One region of the Klebsiella ornithinolytica genome, then DNA from elsewhere that is predicted to be linked to it. Evidence: predicted binding sites of a transcription regulator. Region 1 holds the regulator's gene; the other holds the start of a gene.
What was found. The regulator Fur, encoded in region 1, represses iron uptake genes when iron is present. The targets are predictions, from matches to a motif close to ATAATAATGAGAACNACTATCAA.
Positions count from the first base shown of each region.

Region 2: feoA (ferrous iron transporter A) is a predicted target of Fur. The motif match lies at 3,108-3,130, and genes of this name have one in related genera.

Region 1 is NZ_CP130153.1:3,945,635-3,952,849, reverse strand. It holds gene chiP (chitoporin ChiP) at 1-979, shown strand, start outside; gene Q1L34_RS18885 (ChiQ/YbfN family lipoprotein) at 1,027-1,359, shown strand; gene Q1L34_RS18880 (hypothetical protein) at 1,414-1,629, shown strand; gene fur (ferric iron uptake transcriptional regulator) at 1,692-2,144, opposite strand; gene fldA (flavodoxin FldA) at 2,437-2,967, opposite strand; gene ybfE (LexA regulated protein) at 3,117-3,410, opposite strand; gene ybfF (esterase) at 3,544-4,317, opposite strand; gene seqA (replication initiation negative regulator SeqA) at 4,501-5,049, shown strand; gene pgm (phosphoglucomutase (alpha-D-glucose-1,6-bisphosphate-dependent)) at 5,082-6,722, shown strand; gene kdpE (two-component system response regulator KdpE) at 6,899-7,215, opposite strand, start outside.
Region 2 is NZ_CP130153.1:396,738-403,952, reverse strand. It holds gene greB (transcription elongation factor GreB) at 1-396, shown strand, start outside; gene Q1L34_RS01795 (Tex family protein) at 499-2,829, shown strand; gene feoA (ferrous iron transporter A) at 3,237-3,464, shown strand; gene feoB (Fe(2+) transporter permease subunit FeoB) at 3,494-5,812, shown strand; gene feoC ([Fe-S]-dependent transcriptional repressor FeoC) at 5,822-6,058, shown strand; gene Q1L34_RS01775 (YdgH/BhsA/McbA-like domain containing protein) at 6,121-6,390, opposite strand; gene bioH (pimeloyl-ACP methyl ester esterase BioH) at 6,500-7,215, opposite strand, start outside.

The DNA.
Region 1 (7,215 bases):
TGGCCCGGTGTGGGCTCGCGGCGGTTATATCCAGCCAACCGGGCAAACGCTGCTGGCTCCGCACTGGAGCTTTATGCCGGGTACTTACCAGGGGGCTGAAGCCGGCGCCAACTTTGATTACGGTGATGCCGGCGCGCTGAGTTTCTCCTATATGTGGACGAACGAATACAAAGCGCCATGGCACATCGAGATGGATAATTTCTACCAGAACGACAAGAAAACCAAAGTCGATTATCTGCACTCCCTGGGCGCCAAATACGATTTTAAAAATGACCTCGTGCTGGAAGCGGCGTTTGGCCAGGCTGAAGGCTATATCGACCAGTATTTTGCCAAGGCCAGCTACAAATTTGATATCGCGGGTACGCCGTTAAACACCAGCTACCAGTTCTATGGCACGCGCGACAAAGTCAGTAACGGCGGCACGAACGATATCTACGACGGGACTGCCTGGCTGCAGGCGCTGACCTTTGGCTACAAGGTTGCTGATGTCCTCGACCTGCGTCTGGAAGGCACCTGGGTGAAAGCTGAAGGCCAGCAGGGCTACTTCCTGCAGCGTATGACCCCGACCTATGCCTCTTCCAACGGTCGTCTTGATGTATGGTGGGATAACCGTTCTGACTTCAACGCCAACGGTGAAAAAGCGGTGTTCTTCGGCGCGATGTATGACATGAAAAACTGGAATATGCCGGGCTGGGCGTTTGGCGCCTCTTACGTCTACGCATGGGATGCCAAACCGGGCAGAATGTCCACGCCGGACGCCTATTACAATCCGGACAAACGGCTGGAAGAGTCCGCGTATAGCCTCGATGCCATGTACACCGTACAGGACGGCCGGGCAAAAGGAACGCTGTTTAAACTGCACTTTACCCAATACGACAACCACTCCGACATCCCGAGCTGGAGCGGTGGCTATGGCAATATCTTCCAGGATGAGCGTGACGTGAAGTTCATGGTTATTGCTCCGTTCACTATTTTCTGATGCCGCGGCGGCAGGCGTAAACCTGCCGCAAACCTGAGAGGTCAATTATGAAGAAGCTATTGCTCATCGCGGTTATGGCATCGGGCCTGGTAGCCTGTACGCAGTCCCCCGCGCCAAAAGAAGATACGAAACTAAAAGATGCTTACAGCGCCTGTATCAATACGGCGGAAGGGAATCCGGATAAGGTTCAGGCCTGCCAGAGCGTTCTCGACGTGCTGAAAGAAGATAAACAGCATCAGGCGTTTGCCAGCCAGGAAAGCGTGCGCGTTCTGGATTACCAACAGTGTATTCAGGCGACCCGTACCGGCAATGACCAGGCGGTGAAAGCGCGTTGCGATCGTATCTGGAAAGAGATTCGCAGCAACAACACCAGGCCCTGATCGCGGGCGCCAGCTCCTGTCAGTAAAAACGCCTGATGTTAACCATCAGGCGTTTTGCATGGCGCGCAATCCTGTGGCGATGTTCAGGCACTGATTGCCGTGGCTGCCCGGGGCTACGCATTCCCCACCAATCTTGATACCGACCCACCATTAGGTGGAATGGTACCGAAAACCCAACAGGCTCTGGTACGAGAAGCGCTGGCAAACCGCTGGGATGAGGAACCGTTTACCCGTGCTTTCGACGAGCATACCGCGCGCAGAAAAGGGTAGGCGTTTGCACATAAAAAAAGCCAACCGTCAGGTTGGCTTTTTGTGGTCCACGCGGTGGGAAATTACTTTTCCAGCGCGTCGTGTGCATGTTCATCTTCGCGGCAGTCGCCTTCCGCACAGTGACCGTAAAGGTACAGACTGTGGTTGGTCAGACGGATGCCGTGGCGGTGGGCGATTTCACGCTGACGCGCTTCGATAGACTCATCGCTGAATTCGATCACTTTGCCACAATCGAGACAAATAAGATGATCGTGATGGTGCTGCTGGGTCAGTTCGAAAACAGATTTACCGCCTTCGAAGTTGTGGCGAGTCACAATGCCAGCATCATCAAACTGGTTCAGCACGCGATAAACGGTAGCGAGACCAATCTCTTCACCCATGTCGATCAGGCGCTTGTATAAATCTTCCGCACTGACGTGATGGTTATCCGGTTCCTGCAGGACTTCCAGGATTTTTAATCGTGGAAGTGTGACTTTCAGGCCAGCCTTCTTTAATGCGGTATTGTTGTCAGTCATGCGGAATCTGTCCTGTTGCTAAACGATCTACTTCCATCAGCGGAAGTAATACAGAGAATCACCCGATGCAATGCGTCTCATTATAGAACTGCCATCGTTAAATGAAAACTGCAAGTATCGGGCCTTGTATGCTGTCAAAAACGAGGTCCCAGCTACAAACTACGTCACCTGACCTCGTTAAATCAGAGGACATTGTACAGATATGTGATTAAAAGTTAAAAACTTGTAGCTATTAGTTTGATTGCTTCTATCTATTAATGCGGCGAAACTTAACGGTAACGCCGCACAATCATCAGGCGTTTTTGATTTCTTCGAGGTGCAGCTCTTCAGAGACCTGCTTAACCCACTGAGTCACGCGTTCGTTGGTCAGTTCCGGCTGGCGGTCTTCATCGATAGCCAGGCCGACGAAGTGATCGTCATCCGCCAGGCCTTTAGAGGCTTCAAAATGATAGCCCGCGGTCGGCCAGTGGCCAACGATGGTGGCGCCGCGCGGTTCAATGATGTCGCGGATGGTGCCCAGCGCGTCACAGAAGTATTCCGCGTAGTCTTCCTGATCGCCGCAGCCAAACAGCGCAACCAGTTTACCGTTAAAGTCGACCTCTTCCAGCGTCGGGAAAAAGTCATCCCAGTCGCACTGAGCTTCACCGTAGTACCAGGTCGGAATGCCGAGCAGCAGGATGTCGTAGGCTTCCAGATCTTCTTTGCTGCTCTTGGCAATGTCGTGAACATCAGCAACATCTTTACCAAGCTGCTTCTGAATCATTTTTGCAATATTCTCGGTGTTGCCCGTGTCGCTGCCAAAAAAGATGCCGATGATTGCCATGAGTAAAATAACCTCTTGAAACTTAATGATGTGGTAGTGGCGTAATGCCCGCAGATAACGGCAATCATAGCAGAACAGGGGAGGGCGCGGAAACAGCAATCACGCCCGACTGCACACTCTGCTACATGAAAGTGTTTTTTTGAGGATTTTCAGGCTTTATCCCGGCTGTGCAGGGTTGCCAGCTGGTTCATCAGCATCTCTTCGATCAAATCGCTGCGGTTCATATTGCGAGCTTCCGCCAGCTCGTTGAGCGCATCAACCGCTTCAGCGTTGAGTTTTAACTCCACACGCTTCAGGCCGCGAACTTTGTCGCGTTTGAGCTGATTGCGTTTATTTATGCGCAGTTGTTCATCGCGCGAAAGCGGATTGGTCTTTGGTCTACCCGGGCGACGCTCGGTTGCGAACAAATCTAATGTCGTACGGTCCGTTTGTTCTTTTGCCATGATTCAGAGTGACTTCGGGGAAACAAGTTGCCGGGCTATAGCCGACACAGATAGCGCGCCATAATACATCAGGCGAACCGCTGCGCCAACGACCGCGGGCATTCTGCAGCGCGGTCGGGCAGTTTTTAGCCAGTTAAGCCTGCAAAGCGGTCAGATAGCGACGAATGGCGCGCAGGACGGCTTCCGGTTTCTCCGCATGCACCCAGTGGCCGGCGCCGGCGATGACGTGCGCTCGCGCCTGTGGGAACTGGGCGAGCAGGGTATCGCGATACTCATCGGTGACGTACGGCGAGTTGCCTCCCGGGATGAACAGGGTCGGATGAGGCCAGGCAGGAACCGTTTGCCAGCCCACGATGTGCGGATATTGATCCCATAATACCGGTACGTTGAAGCGCCACTGGCCATCAACGAAGGATTTCAGCAGAAACTGAATCACGCCTTCTTCCTGCAGATGTTGGCGCATCACCGTGGCCGCCTGCTGACGGGACGCGGCGCCGGCGTCGGTGACGGCATTGATGGCGTTGAAAATTTCATCATGACGGCGCACGTGGTAGTCCACCGGGGCAATATCAATGGCGACCAGGCCAGCGATGCGCTCCGGCGCCAGTGCGGTAAGCGCCATGACCGCTTTCCCCCCCATCGAATGACCAATAAAGATGGCTTTCTCTATCTGCCGATCGTCAAGAGTATCGATCAGATCCTGCGCCATCGCCGCGTAGGTCATCTCCGGCGAACGGGGGGAAAGACCGTGGTTGCGCATATCAACCTGCAAAATATCGTAGTCGTTCACCAGGTCGCGGGCGAGGATGCCCAGGTTGTCGAGACTACCAAACAGACCGTGAACCAGGACAACAGGGGAATTATTGTGCGGATTTTGTGCAGATTGCGTGCGGCTATTTAATTTCATGGCAAAGTTCTTTTTTTCGCTTCGTCGGGTTAGGGTATTATGTTGGACATTCTGCCATCCGGCTGCAAGACCCAGAGCTATCTGAGTTTTACCGCCATCCTGGTTTGACGCTATCCGCGGTCAGGATTTGTCCTTATAATCCTGACAACTTGTATTCAGAATAAGATATCGCACTGGATTAAGATGAAAACAATTGAAGTTGATGATGATCTCTATCGCTATATTGCCAGCCACACCCAGCATATTGGCGAGAGTGCATCCGACATTTTACGGCGCATGCTGAAATTTTCCGCCGTTTCCCAGACTGCCGCACCGGTCGTAAAAGCTGCGCCGGCGCCGGCTGCGACGCCTGCCGTCGAAGCGAAGCCCGTGAATCCGGCGAAAGATAAAGTCCGCGCGATGCGCGAGCTGCTGTTATCTGATGAATACGCCGAACAAAAACGCGCGGTAAACCGCTTCATGCTGGTCCTGACCACGCTGTACTCCTTAGATAACAAAGCGTTTGCTGAGGCCACCGAGTCTCTGCACGGGCGCACCCGCGTGTACTTTGCCGAAGATTCGCGGATCCTGCTAAAAAGCGGTAACCAGACCAAACCGAAACAGGTTCCTGGTACTCCGTGGTGGGTTATCACCAATACCAATACCGGTCGTAAGTGCAGCATGATCGAACACATCATGCAGTCGATGCAGTTCCCAGCGGAATTAATTGAGAAGGTCTGCGGCACGATCTAGTTTTATTCACCTTGCATCAGAAGGATCAGGCAATGGCAATCGATAAGCGTGCGGGTCAGCCTGCACAACAGAGTGATTTGATTAACGTCGCTCAGCTGACCGCGCAGTACTACGTACTGAAGCCGGAAGCGGGCAACGCGGAGCATGCGGTGAAGTTTGGCACCTCTGGCCATCGTGGCAGTGCAGGGCGCCATAACTTCAATGAGCAGCATATTCTGGCGATCGCTCAGGCGATTGCGGAAGACCGCGCGAAGAACGGGATTACCGGTCCCTGCTACGTGGGTAAAGATACCCACGCGCTCTCCGAACCGGCCTTTATTTCCGTACTGGAAGTGCTGGCGGCCAACGGCGTTGATGTTATCGTGCAGGAAAACAACGGTTTCACCCCGACGCCGGCCATTTCCAATGCCATCCTGGTGCACAACAAAAAAGGTGGTCCGCTGGCGGACGGCATCGTGATTACGCCGTCTCATAACCCGCCGGAAGATGGCGGTATTAAGTACAACCCGCCGAACGGCGGCCCGGCTGATACCAACGTCACCAAAGTGGTAGAGAATCGCGCTAACGAACTGCTGGCCTCGGGTCTGCAGGGCGTCAAGCGCATCTCCCTCGATGCGGCACTGGCATCCGGTCATGTTATAGAGCAGGATCTGGTGCAACCGTTTATCGAAGGGCTGGCGGATATCGTCGACATGGCGGCGATTCAGAAAGCCGGCCTGAAGCTCGGGGTCGATCCGTTGGGTGGTTCCGGTATCGAATACTGGAAACGTATTGCCGAGTACTACAAACTCGACCTGACTATCGTCAACGATCACGTCGATCAAACCTTCCGCTTTATGCACCTCGATAAAGACGGCGCCATTCGCATGGACTGCTCTTCTGAGTGTGCGATGGCAGGGCTGCTGGCGCTGCGCGATAAGTTCGATCTGGCTTTTGCTAACGATCCGGATTATGACCGTCACGGCATCGTCACGCCGGCGGGTCTGATGAACCCGAACCACTATCTGGCGGTGGCGATTAACTACCTGTTCCAGCATCGTCCGCAGTGGGGCCAGGATGTCGCCGTTGGTAAGACGCTGGTCTCCTCCGCGATGATCGATCGCGTGGTTAACGACCTGGGCCGCAAGCTGGTGGAAGTGCCGGTGGGCTTTAAATGGTTTGTTGACGGTCTGTTCGATGGCAGCTTCGGTTTTGGCGGCGAAGAGAGCGCGGGCGCATCGTTCCTGCGTTTTGACGGAACCCCGTGGTCGACCGACAAAGACGGTATCATCATGTGCCTGCTGGCGGCGGAAATCACCGCCGTCACCGGTAAAAACCCGCAGGAGCACTACGACGAACTGGCTGCCCGCTTTGGCGCGCCGAGCTATAACCGTCTGCAGGCTTCGGCTACTTCCGCACAGAAAGCGGCGCTGTCTAAGCTGTCGCCGGAAATGGTCAGCGCCAGCCAGTTGGCCGGCGATCCGATCACCGCACGTCTGACCGCCGCGCCGGGCAACGGCGCATCGATTGGTGGCCTGAAAGTGATGACCGACAACGGCTGGTTCGCCGCGCGTCCGTCAGGTACGGAAGATGCTTACAAGATCTACTGCGAGAGCTTCCTGGGTGAAGAACATCGTAAGCAGATCGAGAAAGAAGCGGTGGAAATCGTCAGCGAAGTGCTGAAAAACGCCTGAGTCAGGTGAAACGAACAGGCATTCTCAGAGGAGCGTCGTCCCGGTAAGGCGCGGTTGTTCCTGTTGAGTGGCACAGAAGGGTTCCATGGTCATCATGGGACCCTTTTTTATTGCCCCCACTCATCGGTTCGCTGTTTTTAATCGGTGGTGCCCGCATGATGACGACAGGCGTCGCGCTATGGCATAAACCGATAGCCGATCCCCGTTTCGGTCAGTAAATGCTGCGGGCGCGCCGGGTCAACTTCCAGCTTTTGCCGCAGATGCCCCATATAAATGCGTAAATAATGGCTGTGTTCCACCGCATTTGGCCCCCACACCTGATTGAGCAGCTGGCGCTGGGTGAGGACCTTGCCGGGATTATTTAACAGCACTGCCAGCAGACGGAATTCAATCGGCGTCAGGTGGAGCTCTTCGTCACCGCGGACGATGCGGCGGGCGGGAATATCGACTTCAATATCGGCGAAGCGCACCAGCGGCTCGTCGGCTTGCGCGC
Region 2 (7,215 bases), 2.0 Mb from region 1:
CCTGAGGTCACCAAAAAAGTGACCTGGGCGGCCAGCCTTGGCGATCGTAGCGAAAATGCCGATTACCAGTACAACAAAAAACGGCTGCGTGAAATCGACCGCCGGGTACGCTATCTCACCAAATGTCTGGAAAATCTGAAAATCGTCGATTACTCCCCGCAGCAGGAGGGCAAGGTGTTTTTCGGCGCGTGGGTTGAAATCGAAAACGATGATGGCGACACCAAGCGCTTTCGCATCGTCGGTTACGATGAGATTTTCGGACGTAAAGACTACATCTCTATCGACTCGCCGATGGCTCGCGCGCTGCTGAAAAAAGAGGTCGGCGACCTGGCGGTGGTCAACACGCCCGCCGGCGAAGCCAGCTGGTACGTCAACAATATCGAATATGTGAAATAGCGCGTCCGGAACAATCTGAGAGCCTCGTGCCACGACTGGCATTTTGCCGTGCCAGTCCGTATAACTATCCCCCTGATTTTCGATCCACAAGATGAAATAGACATGATGAATGATTCGCTCTGCCGCATTATTGCGGGTGAACTTCAGGCCAGGTCTGAACAGGTAGAAGCTGCCGTTCGCCTGCTTGATGAAGGGAACACCGTGCCGTTTATCGCACGCTATCGTAAAGAAGTCACCGGCGGTCTGGATGACACGCAGCTGCGTAATCTGGAAACCCGCCTTGGTTATCTGCGTGAACTGGAAGACCGCCGTCAATCGATCCTCAAATCGATCGGCGAACAGGGTAAGCTGACCGATGCGCTGGAAAAGGCGATTACCACCACGCTGAGCAAAACCGAGCTCGAAGACCTTTACCTGCCATATAAACCGAAACGCCGCACCCGCGGGCAAATCGCCATTGAAGCCGGGCTGGAGCCGCTGGCGGATCTGCTATGGAACGAACCGTCCCACGATCCGGAAACAGAAGCGGCGAAGTTTGTCGATGCCGATAAAGGCGTCGCCGATACCAAAGCCGCACTGGATGGCGCGCGTTATATCCTGATGGAGCGCTTTGCTGAAGACGCCGCGCTGCTGGCGAAGGTGCGTGACTACCTGTGGAAGAATGCGCACCTGGTTGCCACGGTAGTGGGCGGCAAAGAAGAGGAAGGGGCAAAATTCCGCGACTACTTCGATCACCATGAGCCTATCGCTACCGTCCCTTCGCACCGCGCGCTGGCGATGTTCCGCGGCCGTAATGAAGGCATCCTGCAGCTGGCCCTGAATGCCGACCCGCAGTTTGACGAGCCGCCGAAAGAGAGCCACTGCGAACAGATTATTATCGACCATCTCGGTTTACGCTTGAACAATGCCGCAGCCGACAGCTGGCGCAAAGGGGTTGTCAGCTGGACATGGCGCATTAAGGTGCTGATGCACCTGGAAACCGAGCTGATGGGCACCGTGCGCGAACGCGCGGAAGATGAAGCCATCAACGTGTTTGCCCGTAACCTGCACGATCTGCTGATGGCCGCCCCCGCCGGGTTGCGCGCCACCATGGGCCTCGACCCAGGCCTGCGTACCGGCGTGAAAGTCGCCGTGGTAGATGGCACCGGTAAACTGGTCGCCACAGACACCATCTATCCGCACACCGGACAGGCCGCCAAAGCGGCATCTGTCGTCGCCGCGCTGTGTGAAAAGCACAACGTTGAACTGGTCGCTATCGGCAACGGCACCGCCTCCCGCGAAACCGAGCGCTTCTTCCTCGATGTGCAGCAACAGTTCCCGAAAGTCACCGCGCAGAAAGTGATCGTCAGCGAAGCCGGGGCTTCCGTCTACTCAGCTTCCGAACTGGCGGCCCTGGAGTTCCCGGACCTCGATGTTTCTCTGCGCGGCGCCGTTTCAATTGCCCGTCGTCTGCAGGATCCGCTGGCCGAGCTGGTTAAAATCGATCCGAAGTCCATCGGCGTGGGCCAGTACCAGCACGACGTCAGCCAGTCACAGCTGGCGCGCAAGCTGGATGCGGTGGTCGAAGACTGTGTTAACGCCGTCGGCGTGGATCTGAACACCGCTTCCGTGCCGCTGCTTACCCGCGTGGCGGGCCTGACGCGGATGATGGCGCAGAACATCGTCGCCTGGCGTGATGAAAACGGCCAGTTCCAGAACCGTCAGCAGCTGCTGAAAGTCAGCCGCCTCGGTCCCAAAGCCTTCGAGCAGTGCGCCGGGTTCCTGCGCATCAACCACGGCGACAACCCGCTGGATGCCTCCACCGTTCACCCGGAAGCATATCCTATCGTCGAGCGCATTCTGGCCGCCACCCGGCAGGCGTTAAGCGATCTGATGGGCAACAGCAGCGAATTACGCAATCTGAAAGCGGCCGACTTCACCGATGAGAAATTCGGTGTGCCAACCGTCACCGACATTATCAAAGAGCTGGAAAAACCCGGCCGCGACCCGCGTCCGGAGTTTAAAACTGCGAAGTTCGCCGATGGCGTGGAAACCATGAACGACCTGCTGCCTGGCATGGTACTGGAAGGTGCGGTTACCAACGTCACCAACTTTGGCGCCTTTGTCGATATCGGCGTTCACCAGGATGGCCTGGTGCATATTTCGTCGCTGTCGAATAAATTCGTCGACGATCCGCATACCGTCGTCAAAGCTGGCGATATCGTGCAGGTTAAAGTGATGGAGGTCGACCTGCAGCGTAAACGCATCGCACTGACCATGCGTCTTGACGAGCAGCCGGGCGAGAGCAACACCCGGCGCGGCGGCGGGAGCGATCGTGCGCAGGGCAACCGCCCGGCGGCAAAAGCGGCGAAGCCGCGCGGCCGTGAGGCGCAGTCCGCTGGCAACAGCGCCATGATGGACGCGCTGGCAGCAGCCATGGGTAAAAAACGCTAACCCTTTCCCGGCCCCTCATTGCAGGGGCCGCTTTCTCCGCCTTATTCTCTGACCCCATGTTGGTATACTCCGGAAACCGATTAGCTCTGGCTAATAAAGGCGAGTAAATAAGTTATTTATTAAGGTTTCATTTTGTTAACCAATGAAACCTTAATTAAACATTAAATGACAAAATAAATATTACCCTTATTTAGCGCTACAGTGCAGACCTTGCGTCATATCAAAAAAACAGCATATTTCCGGCAAATGTCGATTATTAAACCATTTATGTATTGATGATAAAAACCATTATCATTATCATCATTCATAGTAAATATATCTTCTTCTCCGTTGACTATGCTCCCCGGTACTGTGCGATGACCGCACACGGTAAACTCTCGTTCAGTTAGCGATTACAGGTAGGCCCTATGCAATTCACTCCTGATAGTGCGTGGAAAATCACGGGTTTCTCTCGTGATATTAGTCCGGCTTATCGTCAGAAACTATTGTCTCTTGGCATGCTGCCAGGTTCCTCTTTTAATGTGGTCCGCGTCGCGCCGCTCGGCGATCCCGTGCATATCGAAACCCGACGTGTAAGTCTGGTATTACGCAAAAAAGATCTCGATTTAATAGAACTGGAAGCGGTTGCACAATAACACCTGACCCGATACTCAGAGTCTGAAATATGAAAAAGTTAACTCTTGGTTTAATTGGTAATCCGAACTCCGGCAAAACAACATTATTTAATCAGCTTACCGGCGCTCGTCAGCGCGTCGGCAACTGGGCCGGGGTCACCGTCGAACGCAAAGAAGGAGCCTTTACCACCACCGACCACCAGGTCACGCTGGTAGACTTGCCCGGCACCTATTCGCTGACGACGATCTCTTCACAGACCTCTTTAGATGAGCAGATCGCCTGTCACTATATCCTCAGCGGCGATGCCGACATGCTGATTAACGTGGTCGACGCCTCAAACCTGGAACGCAACCTCTATCTGACGCTGCAGCTGCTGGAGCTGGGCATCCCCTGCATCGTTGCGTTGAATATGCTGGATATTGCCGAAAAGCAAAAAATCCGGATCGACGTTGACGCGCTGGCAGCCCGCCTGGGTTGCCCGGTGATCCCGCTGGTCTCGACTCGCGGACGCGGTATCGAAGCCTTAAAAATGGCCGTCGACCGCCACCAGCAAAATACGTCGCTTGAGCTGGTGCACTACCCGCAGCCGCTGCTGCGTGAAGCCGAAAAGCTGGCTCAGGAAATGGCGCCAGAAATTCCGCAACGTCAGCGTTGCTGGCTGGGTCTGCAGATGCTGGAAGGCGATATTTACAGCCGCGAGTACGCCGGAAACGCTGCGCATAAGCTCGACGATGCCCTGGCGAATCTGAGTGCGGAAATTGCCGATCCGGCGCTGCACATCGCGGATGCTCGCTATCAGAGCATTGCCGCCATCTGCGACGCCGTCAGCAACACGCTCACCGCTGAACCGAGTCGTTTCACCACCGCGATGGACAAAATCATCCTCAGCCGCGTGCTGGGGCTGCCCATCTTCTTATTTGTCATGTACCTGATGTTCCTGCTGGCGATCAACATCGGCGGCGCGTTACAACCCATCTTTGACGCCGGGTCCGTGGCTATCTTTATTCACGGCATTCAGTGGCTGGGCTATACCCTGCATTTCCCGGACTGGCTAACCGTTTTCCTTGCCCAGGGGCTGGGCGGCGGTATCAACACCGTGCTGCCGCTGGTGCCGCAAATCGGCATGATGTATCTGTTCCTCTCCTTCCTTGAGGATTCCGGCTATATGGCGCGAGCGGCATTCGTCATGGACCGCTTGATGCAGGCGCTGGGGCTACCGGGGAAATCTTTCGTGCCGCTGATTGTCGGCTTCGGCTGCAACGTGCCGTCGGTGATGGGGGCGCGCACGCTGGATGCACCGCGCGAACGCCTGATGACCATCATGATGGCGCCGTTTATGTCCTGCGGCGCGCGCCTGGCGATCTTCGCCGTGTTCGCCGCCGCGTTCTTTGGTCAGAATGGCGCGCTGGCGGTCTTCTCGCTGTATCTGCTCGGGATCGTGATGGCTATCCTGACCGGCCTGATGCTCAAACACACCATTATGCGCGGCGAAGCATCGCCGTTCGTAATGGAGCTACCGGTCTACCACGTCCCGCATATCAAAAGTCTGGTCATCCAGACCTGGCAACGGCTGAAAGGCTTTGTGCTGCGCGCGGGTAAAGTTATCGTCATCGTCAGTATCTTCCTTAGCGCCCTGAACAGCTTCTCGCTTAACGGTAAGCTGGTGGACAACATTAACGATTCGGCGCTGGCCTCCGTCAGTCGTATTATCACGCCGATTTTTAAACCTATTGGCGTGCATGAAGATAACTGGCAGGCCACCGTCGGACTGTTTACCGGCGCAATGGCGAAAGAGGTGGTCGTCGGGACGCTGAACACGCTCTACACCGCCGAAGATATTCAGAATGAAGCGTTTAATCCGCAGGAGTTCCACCTCGGCGACGAACTGCTGGCCGCGCTGGACGAAACCTGGCAGAGCCTGAAAGATACCTTCAGCCTGAGCGTTCTGGCTAACCCTATCGAAGCCAGCAAAGGCGATGGTGAAATGGAAACCGGCGCCATGGGGGTCATGGGCAGCAAATTCGGCAGCGCGGCGGCCGCCTACAGCTACCTGATTTTCGTTCTGCTCTATATTCCGTGCATCTCGGTGATGGGGGCTATCGCTCGCGAATCCAGCCGCGGCTGGATGTCATTCTCCATCTTATGGGGACTGAACATCGCCTACTCGCTCTCTACGCTGTACTACCAGACCGTGAGTTTCAGCCAGCATCCGCGCTACAGTCTGGTGTGTATCCTGGCGGTGGTGCTGTTTAACATCATAGTCTTTGCTCTGTTGCGCCGGGCACGCAGTCGGGTTGATGTCTCCCTGCTGGCGACGCGTAAAACGCCGTCATCCTGCTGCCAGAGTCCGGCAGGTGATTGTCACTAAGGAGTTATCATGGCGTCGTTGATTGAAGTACGCGATATGCTGGCCCTGCAGGGGCGTATGCAGGCGACACAGCTCAGCGCTCGCCTGCATGCTCCGCAGCCGCTGGTCGATGCCATGCTGAGTCGTCTGGAAGCCATGGGGAAAGCCGTGCGCATAACGGAAGACGCGAACGGCTGTTTGTCCGGCAGCTGCAAAAGTTGCCCTGAGGGAAAAGCCTGCTTGCAAGAGTGGTGGGCGCTGCGCTGATACCGCTGGGCAATAAGCCTATGAGCAATAAAACCAAAGCGGGTCCTGAGACCCGCTTTTGCTTATTTGTAGACGTCGGCGTTTGCGTGAACGGTTTTCTCGTTTTTCGAACCGGCAATCACCACAAAGTACTTGCCGCCCAGCTCATCCGCCTTCTTCGACAGATCGCGCTTTGCATCCATCGGTGACGTTGTTTTTGAGGTCGTAATGCTGCCGATTTTCGTCAGCTTCATTGACGCCACTTCATCTTTTTGAATCTCTTTCGCTGCAAACGCGCCAAAAGACAGGGACCCAATCACCAGAGATGCAACAATACCCGTAATAAGTTTCATAGCCTCAACTCTCCATAAGGTTGTTTTTATAGGCCACGGCGGCGACAGAAACGCATACTCCCCGTGACAACCTAAGTATTGCTATGGTCGGGATTTTTGCCACAGCCTGCTAAAAATAATTGCGCAGGCGATTTTTCAACGCCACCAGTGGCTCACAGAACGCCTGCGGGTGCGAGATGAACGGGGCATGGGCCGCTTTTTCAAAGACCATGGATTCACTCTGCGGCCATAATGCATCCAGAACCGGAACAATTTTGCGCGGCACCAGGCCATCCAGTCGGCCATACAGCCGCAGGAATGGCTGTGTGAATGCGGCCAGCGGCTGGCGTAAATCGGCCGTTTTAAGGATCTCCAGCCCGCCGTTCAACGCTTCTGAGGATGGCATCGGCAACGACAGCACGGTACTTTTCAACGCCCGGGCATCCTGACGAGCGCTTTCCGTCCCCATCGTTTGCAGCGCCAGAAACCGCTCCACGGTGCGCTGGAAATCTTGGCTCAGCTGCTGCTGAAACCCACTCAGCACCTCCGCTTTGATCCCGGGCCAGTCGCCATCGGCGCCAAAACAGGGCGAAGAGGCCACGGTGACCAGCGCCTGTACGCGCCCGGGATGTTGCACGGCAATCTGACTGGCCACCAACCCACCCAGGCTCCAGCCCAACCAGATAGCCTGCTCCGGGGCCTGGCTCAGTACCTGCTGCGCCATCTCCTCCAGCGACAGGGCGCCAAAGCCGCTGCTACGACCATAGCCCGGCAGGTCAACCAGATGCAGGGTAAAGTGCGAGGCCAGTTCCGGCGTCACGCAATCCCATACCCTGGCATTCAGCC